2 regions of the Parashewanella sp. 2304DJ23-3 genome follow, and region 1 is predicted to be linked to the other one. Evidence: predicted binding sites of a transcription regulator. Region 1 holds the regulator's gene; the other holds the start of a gene.

What was found. The regulator MetJ, encoded in region 1, represses methionine synthesis genes. The targets are predictions, from matches to a motif close to TAGACGTCTAGACGTCTA.
Region 2: the regulator MetJ is predicted to act here: its motif matches at 3,957-3,974, upstream of metH (methionine synthase).

What each region holds. Positions count from the first base shown of each region.
Region 1 is NZ_JBWQOH010000001.1:1,099,382-1,109,452, forward strand. Features, by position in the region: gene metL (bifunctional aspartate kinase/homoserine dehydrogenase II) at 1-569, opposite strand, end outside; gene metB (cystathionine gamma-synthase) at 569-1,732, opposite strand; gene metJ (met regulon transcriptional regulator MetJ) at 1,928-2,242, shown strand; gene AC1EU2_RS04870 (SprT family zinc-dependent metalloprotease) at 2,276-2,761, shown strand; gene AC1EU2_RS04875 (endonuclease) at 2,809-3,570, shown strand; gene rsmE (16S rRNA (uracil(1498)-N(3))-methyltransferase) at 3,567-4,295, shown strand; gene gshB (glutathione synthase) at 4,316-5,266, shown strand; gene AC1EU2_RS04890 (alkaline phosphatase) at 5,269-6,561, shown strand; gene AC1EU2_RS04895 (hypothetical protein) at 6,616-7,980, opposite strand; gene AC1EU2_RS04900 (DUF481 domain-containing protein) at 8,060-8,797, opposite strand; gene AC1EU2_RS04905 (ion transporter) at 8,902-9,705, opposite strand; gene AC1EU2_RS04910 (hypothetical protein) at 9,808-9,930, opposite strand; gene AC1EU2_RS04915 (YidC/Oxa1 family membrane protein insertase) at 9,923-10,071, opposite strand, start outside.
Region 2 is NZ_JBWQOH010000002.1:406,567-416,637, reverse strand. Features, by position in the region: gene metH (methionine synthase) at 174-3,908, opposite strand; gene AC1EU2_RS07810 (hypothetical protein) at 4,102-5,256, shown strand; gene AC1EU2_RS07805 (histidine phosphatase family protein) at 5,522-6,151, shown strand; gene AC1EU2_RS07800 (ABC transporter ATP-binding protein) at 6,171-6,989, shown strand; gene AC1EU2_RS07795 (FecCD family ABC transporter permease) at 6,986-8,035, shown strand; gene cobT (nicotinate-nucleotide--dimethylbenzimidazole phosphoribosyltransferase) at 8,037-9,071, shown strand; gene AC1EU2_RS07785 (adenosylcobinamide-GDP ribazoletransferase) at 9,079-9,861, shown strand; gene cobU (bifunctional adenosylcobinamide kinase/adenosylcobinamide-phosphate guanylyltransferase) at 9,858-10,071, shown strand, end outside.

The sequences.
Region 1 (10,071 bases):
GCGTCACCACAAATAAAACCAGTAAAAATTAATCTTGTTGCAGGGTTAAGCTCAATAACTTGTTGAACATTGAATCTGGATTCATCGGTTTTTACTCGGGCAACAACATCGTTTTCAGCGAGCAGAACTTTACGACTATCAATGGCTTTAGAGGCAACATCATTTTGTTTTAAATAAGCGGCTAACAATCTTGCAGACCAGACTTCACCAAACGCAACAAGCTGATTTTTATCGTATTCTGTTAACTGTTCTTGTGACAGCAAGCTCGATAGCTCCATACCGTCGGTCGCCAAACGCTCACGAAATAATTGAGCATTATTGTTATCCAATAAATCTTCAGCTAGGTGTTGTTGATATTCAATCAGCTCCTGTAATGATTGCAGCCATAAACGGCGACTGTGCTGAAACTCTAATAACTGATAAAGCTTGTTGGTTGATTTACCCGCTGCAGATACAACCACCATATCATTGGCATTTCCTTGTGTGAGCAAAATATGCGCTACACGTCGGTAACCGTCAGCATCTGCTAAACTTGAACCGCCAAATTTATGTAAGTGACTAATCGTCATTAATCCTTGTCTCCGAGTAAAACTGTATCTAAAGCTTGTTTCAAATCAGTAGCTAAATCGTCACCATCTTCGACGCCAATCGATAAACGGATCAAAGTCGGCTTAATGCCCGCCTTCACTTGTGCATCATTATCCATAGAACGATGAGTCATTAACGCAGGAACACAAACTAGACTCTCTACACCACCTAAGCTTTCAGCAAGCGAGAACAATTGTAAACGATGTACGAATTGAATTAGAGCATTATGATCGCCTTTTAATTCAAAACTTACCATGCCACCAAAGCCACTCTGTTGTTTTTTGGCGATTTCATGACCATTGTGGTTTTCAAGCCCAGGATAATAGAGTTGTGAAACAGCATGATGTTCACTCAGTATGTTAACAACTTTCTTTGCATTTTGTTCGTGCTGTTTTATACGAAGCGGTAACGTTCTCACGCCTCTTAGTGTTTGGTATGCGTCAAAAGCACCACCTGTCAGCCCTAATGTATTTCCCCACCAGCATAGGGTTTCACTAAGATCATCCGTCTTAGCTATCACGGCTCCACCAACAACATCACTGTGACCATTAATATATTTAGTGGTGGAATGAACAATGATGTCAGCCCCTAAACATAATGGCTGCTGTAGAAGAGGCGACAAAAACGTATTATCAACCACAAGTAATGTATGACTTCCTTTGATCATATTAGCAACCTTTTGAATATCAACAATCCGAAGTAATGGGTTACTTGGCGTTTCAAGCCACACCATTTTGGGTTGCTTAGCTACCGCAGACTGTATTTGTTCGTCTTGGGTTTGGTCGATAATTTCGAGCTTAAAACAGCCCTTATCAGCAAACGCTTTAAATAAACGTAAGCTTCCTCCATAGCTGTCATGAGGAACGATCAGCAAGTCGTGCGGTTTGAGTAATTGCAGCACCAGAGTGATGGCGGACATTCCGGTATTGGTGATGATAGCGCCAGCCCCTTTTTCAAGCTTAGCGAGAGTATCAGCAAGTAACGTTCTGGTTGGGTTACCACTTCGGCTGTAATCAAACTCCCTTGGAGATAACCCACCATCAAAACAATAATTCGTTGATAGGTGCATTGGAGGAACAACAGAGCCATACTGAATGTCTGTTTCTAAGCCGTTTCTGACTGCTATTGTCGTTGTTGATTTCACCTGTCGCCTCAAAACCAAGGATGTCTAGACGTCTAGACTAGTTTTTATTCAACCACTGGTCAAGAAATATTAGCAGTATAGACTTCTAAAAGTTTGTCTTAACCATACAATTAGTGCAATAATTTGACTGTGAGTTTTTAGGCTTTAAAATTTGCCGACCTCGAATTATTTATTAGCATCAATACAGGTGAGTCAATGACTAAATGGAATGGAGAATATATCAGCCCTTACGCTGAGCATGGAAAAAAGAGTGAGCAAGTAAAAAAAGTCACTGTCTCAATTCCATTAAAAGTATTGAAAGTACTGACTGATGAGCGAACACGCCGACAAGTAAATAACTTGCGCCATGCGACCAACAGTGAATTACTTTGCGAAGCGTTTTTACATGCCTACACAGGCCAACCTCTACCGAACGATAACGATCTATCAAAGACTCAGCCTGACAGCATTCCTTCGGAAGCCAAAAAGCTCATGGAAGCAATGGGGATCGAATGGGAAGAGATGGAATAACCATCTCTTTCAAATTGACCTGCATTAATTACGATGAGCCAATGGCAACAACAAGCGATAGATAAAGTTGAATATTGTTATCAAATTGCCGAGCAACAATTTAAACGACCTTTCCCTCGCCCAGAAATATCCTTTAAATTGCGTGGTAGAAGCGCTGGTATGGCTCATCTTCAACTGAATAAAATTCGCTTGAATGCCAGCATGCTCGAAAGCAACCAGCAAGACTTTATTGATGAAGTCGTTCCGCATGAAATCTGTCACTTACTTTGCCATCACGTTTTTGGACGAGTAAAGCCACATGGCATCGAATGGCGCTCAATGATGCAAACGCTTTATAGCCTCAAACCTAAGACAACTCATAGCTTTGAAGTACATTCTAGACCACAAACAAAGATCGCTTATCAATGCGGTTGTGGTGTCGTTGAATTAGGCATTCGACGTCACAATAAAGTCATCCGTAGTCAAGCCCAATATCGATGTCGAATTTGTTCTAAAACTTTAAAATTGCTAAACCTCTGATAAGAGCATAAAATTTAATCACCTTAAAGTCGTTTTCGGTAGCCGTTATGCCGTCTAATAAGTTTATTACAGCTTTTGCTGTATGTGCTGTCGTAGCACTCAGTTTTACCAATCAAAGTTATGCCACTGATCGTCCAACATCATTTTCTCAAGCAAAAACACGTTTAACCAAGTTATATCCCAGCCAATTAGAACCAAAAACGTTTTATTGCGGTTGTGAGTTCAATGCAGATTCAAAAAAGTGGGATCCAGACCTAGATTCATGCGGTTATAAAGTGAGAAAGCAACAAACTCGAGCGAACCGCATCGAATGGGAGCACATTGTTGCTGCTTGGGATTTTGGTCACCAACTGGGTTGTTGGAAGACAGTCGGAGACACTTCAGCACGCGCTAATTGCACCAAAACCAGTGATGACTTTAATATAATGGCTTCTGACATGCATAACCTAGTGCCTGCCATCGGCGAAGTTAATGGTGACAGAAGTAATTACTCTTTTTCACAATGGACCTCTGAAAAACCTTCTAACCCTCAATATGGCCAGTGCGATATGATTGTCGACTTTGCAAACAGCCGTGTTCAACCACCTGAATACAGTCGAGGTGCCATTGCGAGAACATACTTGTACATGAGCGAAACATATCCTCGCTATCGTCTTTCAAGTAAACAATTAAACTTGTTCAATGCATGGAATAAAATGTATCCTGTTAAGCAATCAGAATGCATACGAGATAACGTCGTTGCAAGCATTCAAGGAAACCATAACCATTTTGTTTCGGATGCTTGTGATGCCAATAATTTTAGTAAATGAGAATACCAAGAGTTTATCAGGCCGGCAGCTTAGCTGTTGGCCAAAGTACTTTATTAGATGATGATCCTGCTGCCCATATCGGGCGAGTTTTACGAATGCACACAGGAGATAAAGTCTCCCTCTTTAACGGTGATGGTCACGACTATCTAGCCGAAATCATTGAAGCTTCGAAAAAAAATGTTTCAGTCCGCATCATAGAAGCGACGGAAAACCCAACTGAATCTCCATTAAAGTTGCACCTAGGGCAAGTAATTTCTCGCGGTGACCGCATGGATTTTACATTGCAAAAATCGGTAGAACTTGGCGTTACCACTATCACTCCCCTGTTTTCAGAACGATGCGGTGTCAAACTCACTGGCGATCGCTTAGCGAAAAAACAACAACAATGGCAAAAAATAGTGCAGAGTGCTTGCGAGCAATCAGGCCGAAGTGTCGTACCTGAAGTTCGTCCAGCCATATCACTTGAAGCTTGGTGTGCCGAAGAGTCAGATGCATTAAAATTGAACCTTCACCCAAGAGCCAACCACGGTATCAATGGCTTAACACTTGAAAATAATAGAGTACGTCTTCTTATTGGTCCTGAGGGTGGTTTATCCAAAGAAGAAATTGATATGACTGAACAATATCAATTTACCGATATTTTACTGGGCCCTCGTATTTTACGAACTGAAACAGCCGCTTTAACGGTCATAAGTGCACTACAACTCAAATTTGGCGATCTGTAAGATCTAAAGGAACTATAACAATGATTAAACTTGGCATCGTGATGGATCCCATTCAAGATATCAATATAAAGAAAGATTCAAGCTTTGCTATGTTAATGGCAGCCCAAAAACGTGGTTACCAACTGTATTACATGGAAATGCAAGATCTTGCACTCGTCGATGGTGATGCTGTGGCGAACATGAAGCCGTTAACCGTAACAGATAACGCTGAATCATGGTTTGAACTTGGTGAGCCACAAAATAATGCGATGGCAGATCTTGATGTTATTTTGATGCGTAAAGATCCACCATTTGATACCGAATTCATCTATGCCACTTACATGTTAGAGCGTGCTGAAGATAAAGGTACTTTGATTGTTAACAAGCCACAGAGTTTACGTGACGCCAACGAAAAATTATTTACAGCATGGTTTCCGGAGCATACACCAACAACACTTGTGACCCGAGACAGTCAACGTATACGTGCGTTTTACGCTGAACATGAAGACATCATTTTAAAGCCATTAGATGGTATGGGTGGCAGTTCAATCTTCCGAGTAAAACCAAACGACCCAAATCTTGGTGTCATCATTGAGACATTAACTAACCATGGACAAACCTATGCCATGGTTCAAGCATTTATTCCTGAAATTACCGAAGGTGATAAGCGCATTTTAATCGTAGATGGTGAACCCGTTCCTTACGCACTGGCTCGTATCCCACAAAACGGTGAAACTCGCGGTAACCTCGCTGCAGGTGGTAGAGCTCAACCACAACCACTGTCTGAAAGTGACTGGAATATCGCACGTTCACTTGGGCCTGAGCTAAAGAAGCGCGGACTCATTTTTGTTGGTATTGACGTTATCGGTGATAAGCTAACTGAAATTAATGTTACTAGCCCAACTTGCATAAAAGAAATTGAAGCCGCTTATGACGTAAGCATTACGGGCATGTTATTTGATTCAATAGAAACTCGGCTTAAAGAGAGATAAAGATGCTTAATCAAACCATTAAGGGACTTATGGCGATAGCATTGCTAGCGCCATTGAGTGTATTAGCCGCGAACGAAACACCTACAGAAACACCAAAGACACCAAAGAATATCATTTATATTATTGGTGATGGTATGGGGCCAGCCTATACCACGGCTTATCGTTACTACAAAGACAACCCAAATACTGAAGAAGTAGAAACCACTGTCTTTGATCGCTTACTGGTTGGTATGGCTCGCACAGCTCCAGCTAGAATGAGTGGTTATGTTACGGATTCTGCTGCCGCTGCAACTGCACTTTCTACTGGGGTAAAAACCTACAATGGTGCGATTGGTATGGATACCGATAAACGCCCAATGGAGACGCTGTTAGAGAAAGCTAAGAAAGATGGTAAAGCTATTGGTATCACGGTGACATCACAGGTAAACCATGCGACACCGGCTAGTTTTTTAAGCCATAATGAAAGTCGTAAAAACTATGAGCAAATCGCTGAAGATTACTTGGACTCTGGCGCTGATGTGATCATGGGTGGCGGTCAACGCTACTTTGATAAAAGCTTATTAGCTCAATTTAAAAAGAAAGGTTATCAAGTTTTAGAAAACTTCGACAAGCTCAATGATGTACACAGTGGTAAGGTACTTGGTTTATTCGCTGACGTTCAACTTCCTTGGGTGATTGATAACCCAAATGGTCATCAGCTGAGTAAAATGACGCAAAAGTCATTAGAGCTATTATCACAGCATAGCGATGGCTTTGTTTTACTTATTGAAGGCAGCATTATCGATTGGGCCGGACATGCCAATGATATCGCTACCACCATGGGTGAAATGGATGAATTCGCTCGCACGTTGGAAGTGGTTGAAACCTACATTCGAAAGCACCCCGATACCTTGATGGTTGCTACAGCAGATCATGACACCGGCGGTCTAACTGTAGGAGCCAACAATAAAAAATCTTGGAACCCTGACGTACTTCATAAGATCAAAGCCAGCCCAATGACCATTGCTAGACAATTGATCTCTCAAAAGCAGTGGAAAACAGGTTTTGCGAAGCTCATTGGTTTTGAACCTAAAAAGGATGAATGGAAAGCGCTATCTAAAGCTCATACTCAAGATGAACAACACTTCGCAATGGCCATCATTGATCTTGTAAATAAACGCAGTAACACTGGCTGGACAACAGATGATCACACTGCTGTTGATGTTCAAGTCTTTGCAAAAGGTCCTGCATCACAATTGTTTGTAGGCTCACAAGATAATACTGAAATCGCTGACACACTTTCATCTTTACTATGAACCTTATATCACCACTCAATTTTGCGAGTGGTGATATTCTTCAACCGATACGCATTAAGGTATTTCAGCCTCAGTAACGCTGATGATTTCTTCCCGATTAAGCGTGACTTTAAATCTCCGGTACACCTTTTTAGAATGGTGATGCTTTTCGACCATAATCAAATTGATCTGGTACCTTCTCTCTACGGGCTTTACGTCTATTTCACCATTTGATTGACTATAAAGTTTGGCTTTTCCTTTTTGCAGATATTGAATAAAGGGCAAAAAACTAAACTGAATTTGCTCTTTAATTTCTTGATAACCTTCAGGGAAATCTTTAGCTGTCACATTACTTTGTAAGCGGTAAAATAAGGTTTGAGACTCTATCCTATTCTGCACATGTCTCATGCTCAAAATGGTTTTAACAGGGTCAGGTACCTCACTATGTCTTAGATATTCTAACCAAATTTTTTCATTGACCATCACTTGTTTGTTCGTCGTATCAATGAGCTTTCGGCTCCACTTAGGTCGGCCTTTCTGCACGCTTCTCCACAAAACATCTTTAACGTCATCTTTAAAGATTTCTCGCAAGCCATAAATCAGCGCCATTGAGATCACAAATGCGATGGTCAAATTACTGAATTCATCCTTAGCTTGTAACACGAGCACGGTAATAAATAACATCACTAAAGCCATAGCCATACCCGTCGTTATTCGCTTTAATCCTGAGCCTAATACCTTCAACTCTTCTTTTAATTCCACTCCTTGCTGAAGAACACGTCGAATGAGGATCATCTTGTTAGAGATTCGATTGGGGTTTTTAATGGTCTTTTTGGTGTTGTATTTAAGCTCTGCACGATGCTCAGCTTCTTGAGCACAAAATGCTAAAATTTTGCTTCTCTGTTTTAGTAACATGGCTGAGTCATTGTGTTCTGAGATAACTTTTAAGAACAACTGCTCACAAAACCAAGACAAGTAATTATCTGCTTGGGCAAAGTAACTGTTTCGTCTTTCGTCATCAGGCCTTAAAGTGCGAAACTGTGCAAGTAGATGTTTGGTAGAGTCTAATAACTGTTTTTCTCCAGCTTTATCACCCTCCGCTTCTAGTGCCTGATAAAAGTTCGTAATGTCATTTTCAATGGCGGTGGTTATTTGATACATAATCAAATTTAAATGCAGACGATAGTCGCCGTTTATCCGCTTTTTAAGCTTTTCAAATTGCCCTTCTAAATTAACGATATGTTGCTCATCTGAGCTATAGAAACGTTTACTACGAATAGACCGATAAAACACTTGTTCTTCACTCAGTGTTTTTGGACCAATACGCATTTCTTTAGGCAGAAAAAAGAAGAGTTCGAGCTCTTTGTGTTCTGATGATGACAGTACTTGGTTGATTCCAAGATTAAGGTTATCGAGCTTTATCAACTGCACTTGCTTCACAAGCCTACCTCTTAAAACAGTATGGAGGTGTGCTTATATAAGCACACCTATCGGCTTAAGTGTAGTTGATAAAGTCAGGCTAGAATGAGTAGAGGAGAGTCAGTGTCGTTTCAGTATCAGTGCTTTTAACGTTGTCGAGTGGTTCGCTGTTATAGCGTACAGTCACACCAAACTTCATCGCTAGAGAATCAACGACTTTGGCTGTGATTGACGTGTCTAATCTTGAAATAATTTTATTACCAAAATCGGATACTAATTTAGAGTTAAAAGTCGATGAATCACTAACTCTTTTCGTGTATTCAATGACAGTATGAGCAACTAACGTTGTATCTGAATTCTCATTAGTTTCAGTTCGCTGTTCAGGGGTCAACCTTTGGTAAATGTAACCAGGGCCAATTTCAGCTCTGAGCATATCGCCGCCATCATCGAAAAATTTATGACCATAACCTGCAGCTGTAGCCACCTGATAATCAAAGCCTCTAAACTCATCAACTTCATAACTCCCATTAGCAAATAGGTAATTATTTTCATCAAACTTATAGTTACCTTGAGCCCCTAATTGATAACGCTTAGCGGTAACAGCTTCATCATCTTTTGTGTATAACCCCTCGATGATGTACTCATTTTCCCAGTCTTCTAACTCATGCTTTAAATCAGCTTTAGCTTTAAACGAAGAAGTTTGAGTATTACCCGTTGTAAACGTTGCACCTGCTTCAACGTTACCCCCAAAGGTAGCATCTCCTTTAACCCAACTATCATCAGCCATTGCAGCAGAAGACAATACACATAAGAACGAACAGACAACTAAGCGCTTCATATTATTAGATTACCTTGTTTGTTAAAAATATTGCACAGCTTAAATTTTACACACAACTTGTCAATACTAACTTTCAACTGCTGTACCGTATCTGAAGAAATTTATTATCTTTTTTCTAATAAATGCTTCAATTCCTGGATTTGCTGCTGCAAATCATCCATAGAGACTTCTTTTTTAGCTTGTGCATCTTTCGTTTCTTGGCGAAGGTTTTGACGCTCTTCTTCAAGCACATTCACCACAATACCGATAATCATGTTTAAAAATGCAAAGGTCGTTAGAAAAATAAAAGTCAAATAGTAAATCCAACTCAATGGATACACTGCCATGGTTTCGTACATGACATCGGTCCAATCTTCAAAGGTCATCACACGGAATAATGTCAGCATGCTGATGGAAATATTACCCCATAAGACGTCATTGATATTGGCAAACACTGAGCTTCCAATTGCCGCATAAATATAGAAAATAATAAACATCAACAACATCACGTATGCAAGTTGAGGCAGTGCTTTTAATAGCGAATTCAACAATAATCTCAATTCAGGGATCATCGACACCATACGCAGCACTCGGAATACACGAATTAAACGCCCAACAATTGCAAGTTCACTGTTTTCAATTGGCACTAAGCTCAAAATAACAATCAAGGTGTCAAAGATATTCCAACCCGATTTAAAAAATTGTGATTTTTTCTTCTCGCCTAAAAATCTGACACTGATTTCGATTAAGAAAAATAATGTGATGCCAAAATCTAAGATACGCATGGTTTGATTAACGTAATCAGGTAATTGATAGGTTTTCACCCCTATCATCAACGCAGAAAAGATGATGATGCTGACGACAAAAAACTCAAAGACTTTGTTAGATCGGATTTTATAGAAGCGGGCTTGTAGGCGGCGAGTGTTCATTGTTGTAGATTTTATGTCCAGTTAAAATAATTAAATCAGTATGATATAGAGCAGACTCTCAGATGCAATCATGTTTACACTTTTCTTTAATATACTCAGGGCTTAATTCTCGATCTCATCTATCAGTGCTTGATATCGTCCAGGGTAACTTTCTTTATCAATCTGTCTTTTTACATCAAACAGCTCTTCCAAAGAGTATTGGCTATAATCAATCTCTTTAACCATTTATCAGTATTCTCTTTGAATAAATCAAGTTGGCTGTGAAGGACTGTATTGTGCTCACCAGTGTTGACGTTCCCCAGTACAGTCCGATAACTGAAGAAAAATTCAGTAAACTCACCAAGCAAATCCCAGATACAACAATTA
Region 2 (10,071 bases), on a different contig from region 1:
TGGTTTAAGAGATATTTGAAATATAAAGTGCTCATTGGTTATAACAGTGAGTTAAGAATTTGTTTGGATAAAGCTGTTTGGTCAAAATTACTATCTGTTTGATAGCTTCACTTTCTTTTTTACTGAAAACCCTTCATCAAAGTTCGTAGTTACAAGATTCGAAGTTTGGTTTTTCAATCAACATCATAATCCAAAACAGGCGCTAACCACTTTTCAACTTCTTCAATGCTCATTCCTTTGCGAGTAGCATAACTTTCAACTTGATCCTTTCCGATATTTGTCACCCCAAAATATCGAGATTTAGGGTGTGAAAAATACCAGCCACTTACGGCAGCAGTAGGATACATGGCGAAGTTCTCAGTTATATTTAGTCCAATGGTTTCATCTGGTTTGAGTAATTCCCATAGTGTGGCTTTTTCAGTGTGGTCGGGACAAGCGGGGTAACCTGGAGCTGGGCGAATACCTTGATACTTTTCTTTTATCAATGCTTCATTATTTAAGGTTTCGTTACTGACATAACCCCAAAACTCTTTGCGTACACGTTCATGCATTCTCTCTGCGAACGCTTCCGCTAAGCGATCGGCTAAGCACTTGAGCATAATAGCGCTATAATCGTCGTGATCAGCTTCAAAGCGGTCAACATATTCATCAATACCATGACCTGCTGTTACGGCAAATCCACCCATATAGTCTTCAACTCGGCTTTCTTTAGGGGCAATAAAATCGGCCAAACAGAAGTTGTGATTCCCTAATCTTTCAATTTGCATCCGTAGGTGATGGCAGGTTTTCAACACCTGATTTCGAGTGTCATCATGATATAACTCGATATCATCGTGATTTACAGTGTTGGCTGGAAATAATCCGATCACCGCTTTTGCTGTTAGCCATTTTTCATCGATGATTTGTTTTAGCATTGTTTGAGCATCGGCGTAGAGTTTTCTGGCCTCTTCACCGACCACTTTATCATCCAAAATACGAGGGTAATGCCCATGTAGCTCCCAACTTCTAAAAAAAGGTGTCCAGTCGATACGCTCAATAAGGTCGTTTAATGGGTAATCATCGAATACGGTGATACCGAGTTTTTTCGGCTTAGTGGGTTGATAGCTTTCCCAGTCGATTTCAGTTTTGTTGGCTCTGGCTTGCTTGATGGACACAATGGATTTGCGTTTGCCTTGCGATAAACGTTTTATTCTTAATTGGTCGTATTCTTGATAAATCGTATCTATTTCGTTTTGGCGAGAAGCATCTTTAATCAATTTACTGACCATAGGCACAGCGCGAGATGCATCGGTGATGTAAATGGCACCAAAAGGGTAGTTTGGAGCAATTTTAACTGCTGTATGAATTTTTGATGTTGTCGCACCACCAATGATGGCTGGAATGGTCAAACCCGCTTTTTCAAATGCTTTAACGTTATGAACCATCTCATCAAGGCTTGGAGTGATTAAGCCTGACATACCAATGATGTCGACGTTTTCTTCTATCGCAACGTTGATAATTTTTTCAACGGGTACCATTACCCCTAAATCGATAACTTCATAGCCATTACAGGCTAATACGACACCTACGATATTTTTACCAATATCATGCACGTCACCTTTAACGGTGAGCATCAATATTTTACCATTGGACTTTCCTTCTACTTTCCCCGCTTCAATATAAGGGTTAAGGTATGCGACCGCTTTTTTCATAACTCTTGCGGATTTTACGACTTGGGGCAGGAACATTTTACCGCTACCGAATAAATCACCGACGATGTTCATTCCATCCATAAGAGGACCCTCTATCACCTCTAGTGGTATGTCGGCATTTATGCGTGCCTCTTCGGTATCTTCGTCAATGTATTCAGTAATGCCTTTCACTAATGAGTGTGCCAAACGTTCGTTGACGGGTAAGCTTCTCCACTCAGCTTTTGCGTGATCCGCATCTGAACTTTTTGTGCCACGATATTTTTCTGCGACTTCGAGTAACAGTTCGGTATTGGTGCTTTCTGGATTCGGGCAAGGCTGATTTAAAACGATTCGCTCAACATGCTCTTTTAGTGCAGAGTCGATATCATCGTAAATCGCTAATTGACCAGCATTAACGATTCCCATATCCATGCCAGCATTAATGGCGTGGTAAAGAAATACGGCATGAATTGCTTCACGAACAGGGTTATTACCTCGGAAAGAAAATGAAACATTGGAAACACCACCTGAGATCATCGCATATGGGCAAGTTTGTTTAATTTCTCTAGTCGCCTCAATAAAATCAACCGCATAGTTATCGTGTTCTTCGATACCAGTTGCGATAGCGAAAATGTTAGGGTCAAAAATAATATCTTCAGCAGCGAAACCGACTTTATTGACTAACACATCATAAGCCCGCTGGCAGATTTCTACTTTTCTAGCTTTAGTATCAGCCTGTCCTTGTTCGTCAAATGCCATTACGATTACAGCCGCACCGTAACGTTTGACCAACTGAGCGTGCTCAATGAAGGCGGCTTCACCTTCTTTTAACGAAATCGAATTGACGACACCTTTACCTTGAATACATTTAAGTCCGGCTTCCAGTACTTCCCATTTTGAGGAATCAACCATGATTGGAACTTTGCTGATATCAGGCTCAGAAGCAATTAAGTTTAGGAATTTTTGCATGGCAAAAACGCCATCCAGCATCCCTTCATCCATGTTGATGTCAATGATCTGAGCCCCGTTTTCAACTTGATCTCGGGCTACATCCAGCGCAGTTTCGTATTCTTCTTCTTTTATCAGACGTAAAAAGCGAGCTGAACCTGTTACGTTGGTACGCTCACCGACATTGACGAACAGCGATTCGGGCTTAATCGTGACTGCTTCGAGTCCTGATAATCGGCAATCAGGTGCTAAGTTAGGTCGTATTCTTGGCGAATACGAGCTTATAGCCGTCTGAAATGCAGCGATATGATCAGGCGTTGTACCACAACAACCACCGACAATATTGAGATAACCACTTTGTGCCCATTGCTCGATAATCTCAGCCATTTGCTCAGGTGTTTCATCATAGCCACCAAATTCATTCGGTAAGCCTGCATTAGGGTGAACCGAAACATAACATTCGCAAATTCGGGCTAATTCTTGAAGGTAAGGCTCAAGTTCTTTTGGCCCAAGTGCACAGTTAAGGCCAATTGATATCGGCTTGATATGCCTAAGAGAATTATAAAATGCTTCTGTAGTCTGCCCGGTTAAGGTTCTGCCTGACGCATCGGTGATCGTTCCTGAAATCATCACTGGCAAACGTTGCTCTGGGTGGCTTGAATATCGTTCCGTCAACACTTTATCAATGGCAAATAAGGCGGCTTTAGCATTAAGAGTGTCGAAGATGGTTTCAACTAATAAAATATCACAGCCACCATCAATCAAACCGTTGGTGGCTTCAATGTAAGACTCAACAAGTTCATCAAAATGAACATTACGGTAACTTGGGTCATTAACATCTGGACTGATTGAACAAGTACGGTTAGTCGGTCCTAACACACCAGCAACGTAACGCTTTATCGCTGTTTGCTGTTCAACTTGCTCACAGGCTTGTTTTGCTAATTGGGCGGCAACTTGGTTAATTTCATAAACCAATGACTCCATTTTATAGTCAGCCATGGCAATGCTGGTAGCATTAAAGGTGTTGGTTTCAATAATATCTGCGCCAGCATTCAAATAATCGATATGGATTTGTTTAATAATTTCAGGCTGTGTAAGCACCAATAAGTCATTGTTGCCTTTAACAGGGCAAGACCAATTACTGAAGCGAGCACCTCGATAGTCTTCTTCTTCAAGTTGATATTGTTGGATCATGGTTCCCATTGCACCATCAAGCAGCAGAATTCTATCCTGTAGATCATCTTTGAGTTGTTGATGTAATTGAGCAGCCTGTTGTGAATTTGAAACCATGTGTTGCAATACCAAACTTAAACATTGAATTGTTTTTAAATTACACTACGGACATCTAGATGTCCATGCTTGCTTGATCATTAAATCAAAAACAGATTAATAAAAAATAATAGAAAATTAAATTAATAGTCATGTTGTAAGTGGATGTTTTTTACTAAAATAAAAATTAGTATTGAAACCTTTTAAGTTATGTATGGCAGTAATTTCGGCAGAAACCAGAGCTCAAATAGATATACTCGTCAACGAGAGAGTAACTACTGGAGATTTTAATTTTTCAGTAGTTGGTAGGCATGGTTGGGTAAGAAGTTACAAAGTTAAAGTTATTGATGGGAAAGTAGCATATTGTAACCGGTCGTCAGCATTCTCGAGATTTATGGGGTGCTTAACTTTTACTCATAGTGGCGGGAGTGCTGAGGTTTTAAAAAGTTATATTCAACAGCGATTAAGTATGGCTGTCATTGCTCCTCATCAGTGTGCGACTGGCAGAATACAAGTTGGACAGGCGTGTAATCATCAACATGCTGGGCAAAGTTACCAACTTAACGCATGTCACATAGATTCTTTTGGAAATGTTATAGATTGCATTGCTAAATCTATTCAAAATAACAACGAAGCTGTGATGTATGTTCGAGCTCTTCTTGATAGCGAAGGTAAGCAACCTTCACTATATCACTTTATGCCTGAGCTTCTCGCCATATTAGACGAAAATGGTAATGATTTATTACCAGAACTAAAGTCGTTAGAGAGTGTAAAGAGTATGTCTCAATTTTTAAGTAAATCTAGGGGCATAAAAATAATAATGAGAGATGTTCGTAAACAATATGCAAATGAAAGTTCTAGAGGCCAAATTATTGACCTAAAATTTGCAAGTAAAAGTTTAAGGTATAATAAGGAAGAAAAGAAACTACATGGTCACCCTAAAGTAAATAAAGTGGTTCTCAAAGTAAAAGATATGGCTTATAACCTTTCTAGTGTCCCATTCGTTTATTCAAATAATTCTCAAAAAAGTTTATCTCGACTTTCAAATTTCCGTAACACTCAGAGAATAATAGAAAGAGAATTAAAAAAGTTAAGTGTTGACCAGCTAAAAAGTTTTAAAAATGAGCTGGAAGAATTAAAAAGTGTATTATTAAACCAGTCTATCGCTGGCGTTGATTCGAGTTTACTATTAATTCCAGCTAAAAATGAGCAAGGAGAAGCCATCTTACATGTCAAATTTGTTGACTTGGCACATGGTGTGCACGAATCCGAGTCACTCAATAATTTTCAAAGAATGCGATCTGAAATGGATCAATCAGTTTTAACATTGATAAATATGGTAGAGCAAAAAATTCACAGTGAAAGCTGAATACCTGTAAATTCAAAATTAGTATTAGATTTTTCACTAGATTGAATACTGCCTATATTTTTGAGGAGCAGATTCGTCAGTGGTTTATTTTGGCTCAACACTTTCTTTTCAAGTTTTCGTTTGGTTAATTCACAAAGTTAATTTCTAGATAATAGTCGGTAATTTCGTTTTAGGTAGATAATAAAATTAATTTGGATTGTTGATACTATAAATGTTTAGATGCCTATAATTTGAAATACCTTTGAATACTATTTTTGGTAGGTTGATGAAAAACGCAAAGTTGATTTTCTTACGTCACGGTGAATGTGAAGGTGGCCAAATCCTTCGGGGATTGACCAATGTTCTTTTATCTAAGGAAGGTGAACAACAAATGTGGGATGCCGTTTCTCGCTTTGATGTAAATACGCTTTCAGTATATACCTCTCCCTTAAAGCGCTGTTTTTACTTTGCTGAGAAATACGATAACAATGGCATTGTGATGCCATCACTGGCTGAATTCGATTTTGGTGATTGGGACGGTAAAGAGTTCAAAAACATTTTTGAGCAAGAGCCTGAAGCCTTTTCTGCATTCTGGGATGATCCTTGGAAAACACCACCACCAAATGGTGAGCCGATGGAAGTCTTCGAAATGAGAGTAACAGGTGCAATCACCCAAATCATTGATGATTTACTTGCCAATACCGAAGCTGTTGATGAAGAAAAGCATCCTACTGCATTGGTGATCACTCACGCAGGTGTTATTCGTCAGGCCATCGCATTAGCGCTTAGTTTAGGTAAAGGGCACAGCCTATTTCGAGAGTTTGATTTACCTTATGCCGCCGTTGTTGAAATCAATGTGATTGAAGATGATCACGGTCGACGCCATTTAAGGTTACAATGGCCAAAATCACATTAATTCTAGTTAGATAGCCACATTGAATAACACCGCACTTAGCGTCAGTAATCTTAATTGGTCGATTGATGGTAATCAGATATTGTCTGATGTCGGCTTTGAGCTTGCTGAAAAACAGATGCTTGGCTTAATTGGGCCAAATGGCTCTGGTAAATCGAGTTTATTGCGCTGTCTTTACGGATTTATCAAAGCTGATAACGGCTTAATTCAACTTTTTGGAAAACCATTCGCTGAGTATTCTGCTAATGAAATTGCTAAGTATGTCGCAGTGGTGCAACAAGATACCCCGAGTTTTTTGGATATCACAACTGAACAATTGGTGATGCTAGGGCTCACTCCGCATAAGTCTTTATTATCAATGACTACCGCAGAGGACCATCAAAAAGTGAGTTCTGCGCTAGCCAAAGTTGAGTTAAGCCATAAAGCAAAGCAGAATTTTAAATCATTATCTGGCGGTGAAAAGCAGAGAGCTTTAATTGCCCGAGCGATCGTACAACAACCCAAATTATTGATTTTAGATGAACCAACTAATCACCTCGATATCCGTTATCAAATCCAGCTCTTAGAGCTAGTAAAAAGCCTAAATATCACAGTAATGGCTTCGATTCATGATCTTAATCTCGCTAGCAGCTTGTGTGATAATTTGTTGATGTTAGAAAGCGGACAAGTCTCTGCATTTGGAACTCCTAAACAGGTGTTAACTGAAAAAAGAATTGCAGACGTGTTTGGTGTGTGTAGTGAAGTGACTGAACACCCTCAAAATGGACGCCCACTGATCCAATACTTTTATGGGTACACACCAAAGGAAAGTGTTCAAGTTTATGTCGAGGGAGTGTCATGACTTCAACAACCACTTCCTCAGTGACTAAGGTGTCAACGGCCCGCACCCCTTTGTTCATTAGTTCTATTTTGTTATTGGTGAGTATTGTTTTCTCTTTGGGGTTTGGTGCGGCTGATGTCTCGTTTTCTCAAGCGCTTAATGCTTTAGTAAATGCCTTTAATAGCAGTCATCAAGTTAGCATCATTGATCGGATCATCATCGAATTACGATTGCCCAGAGTCTTATTAGCAGTATTGGCAGGTAGCGGATTAGCGATTGCAGGACATGCATTACAAACTGTATTAAGGAACCCACTAGCTGATCCATTTTTATTTGGTATCAGCTCAGGCGCTTCACTTGGCGCCATTTCATATTTGACCTTATTTAGCAGTCAAGTTGCTGTATTAAGTAGTTTTGGTCACATGGGGCTTTCAATGGCAGCCTTTATTGGTGCTAGTTTATCAGTGATGATTGTGATTGCGCTCTCTGGTAGAGGGATAGCGCAGCAAGCTGAAAGAATGTTGTTGGCTGGTGTGGCGGTATCATTCATGTTTGGTGCACTAAGCAGTTTGATGTTGTATTTTGCAGATCCTCGTGCTGCGGCAGCTGTGCTATTTTGGAGCTTAGGGAGCTTTACAAAAGCCTCTTGGGATAACCTGACAATGCCATTTATTATCGTTGCGTTGTGTTTTATTTGCCTATGGCTATTCAGACGTTTAACGGCGGCTCTGCAGTTAGGGGATGAGACTGCACATACGCTTGGAATCAATGTCGCTAAAGTCAGGCTAGGCATTTTACTTGTATGCAGTTTACTCACCGCCACGTTAGTTGCGGCTTGTGGTGGTATTGGTTTTGTTGGGTTAATGATCCCGCACACAGTAAGAATGCTTTTCCCAAATCAATCGCCACTGTTTTTAACCGCTCTTTTAGGGGCGTGCTTTATGGTTTGGGTGGATGTTTTGGCTCGAACTTTACTCGCTAACCAAGAATTACCCGTGGGAATAATTACTGCCGCTATTGGTAGTGTGTTTTTTATTTTTCTGCTTTCAAGGCAAAAAAGGTCTTAAATTGTACAATATTTCTAAGCCATCTGCGGATAACGATTCGCTTATTCAGCATCAAATAGATCATAAAACGAAGCCACTCGGAGCGCTCGGGCAGCTTGAAAACACAGCTTTTCAATTGGTCAGAGTATTAGGGAAGCAAGCTAAAAAGCTAAACCCTCAAGTTATTATTTTTGCTGCTGAACATGGTATCGCCGACTTTGGTGTTTCTATCGCACCGAGTGCGGTCACTCAACAAATGGTGATGAATTTTGCAGCTGGTGGCGCAGCGATTAATGTATTTTGTAAGCAGCATCAGTACCCACTTCAGGTCGTAGATTGTGGATTAAGAATCGAGCTTAATGATGTTCCTAATTTAAAAAATCAAAGGCTAGGAAATGGTACATATCCGTTTCACCAGCACTCTGCCATGTCTCTTGAACAAGTTAACCAAGGTTTTAGAGAGGCTAAAGCCCTTATTCATTCTTATATTCAACAAGGTAAGAACATCTTCGCTTTTGGTGAAATGGGAATAGGTAACACCAGTAGCGCTTCGGCTTTAATGGCTGCACTACTTAATCTTCCGGTGAAAGAAACGGTCGGTTCAGGTACAGGCATCGATGCCAAAGCTTTAACTAAAAAAGTGGAGCTTATTGAGCAAGCCATAGTATTACATAAAGGGCAGCTTGATGGCCCCCTATCTCAACTTGCTTGTTTAGGTGGCTATGAAATTGTGCAGTTGGTGGGTGCCATCCTGGCCGTTGCCGAACAAGGTAAGCTGATCGTAGTTGATGGTTTTATTGTTACAGTTGCAGCCTTGTTCGCTTATCGAATTGCACCAAACAGTCGTGAATACATGATTTTTGCTCACAAGTCACAAGAGCAAGCTCATGATGTATTACTGAATGAACTTTCCGCTATTCCTTTGTTAGATATAGGATTACGTTTGGGCGAGGGCACTGGTGCCGTATTAGCATTACCGCTAATAGAGTCGGCACAGGCGTTTTATCATCAAATGGCGAGCTTTGAAGAGGCACAAGTCGATAATGTCATCGAGTAAACCACCAATGAAAAAGAATTGGCATCTACAGTTGGATTTATTCTTTATTGCTTTGGGCTTTTTTTCTCGGATCCCGATGCCATCTTGGGTCGAAGTTGATGCAACAAAATTAAATCAAGCAAGCCGTTATTTCGGTTTGGTGGGGTTAGTGATTGGTACCCTGACATCTTGTGTGTTTTGGTGTGCGCAACTTTATTTACCGCCGAGTATTGCGGTTATTCTATCGATGGTTACCAGTGTGATCATTACCGGCGCTTTTCATGAAGATGGATTAGCGGATACCGCCGATGGCTTTGGCGGTGGTTGGAAGCCCGACGATAAACTGAAAATCATGAAAGACTCTCGCCTTGGGAGTTACGGCGCATTAGCGCTCATTTTAGTTGTTGGCTTAAAGTGGCAGTTGCTGGTCGAACTCGCACTTTATGATCCGAACTATGCTGTTATCGCTATTATCGCCAGCCACGGTTTAAGTCGTGTACTTGCAGCCAGTATTATTTTTACCGAAGACTATGTTCGTGAGTCTGATGACTCTAAATCAAAGCCTTTGGCAAATGAGCAAAGTTTAAATGAACTGCTTATTTTAATGACTACAGGGTTAGTGATTCTCTTCACTCTCGATGGTTTTACGGCCATTTGTTTATTGGTGTTATTATCGATTACTCGCTTTCTTACCGTGTTATGGTTCCGTAAACAGATTGGTGGTTATACCGGTGACACATTAGGTGCAGCACAACAAATCAGTGAGATCGTCATTTATACCGCATTATTATTGCTAGGAGCGCATGGATGATTCATTTGGTCATTGGAGGTGCAAGAAGCGGGAAAAGTCGTTATGCAGAGACATTAACGGCTGGTTATTGCAACGTTGATAAGCCAATTTACATTGCTACTGCACAAGCAAAAGACGATGAAATGTTGCTACGAATTGAACACCATCAATCTCAGCGCAATGACTCTCAACTGGATTGGCAGGTTATTGAGTGCCCGCTTGAACTCTCAT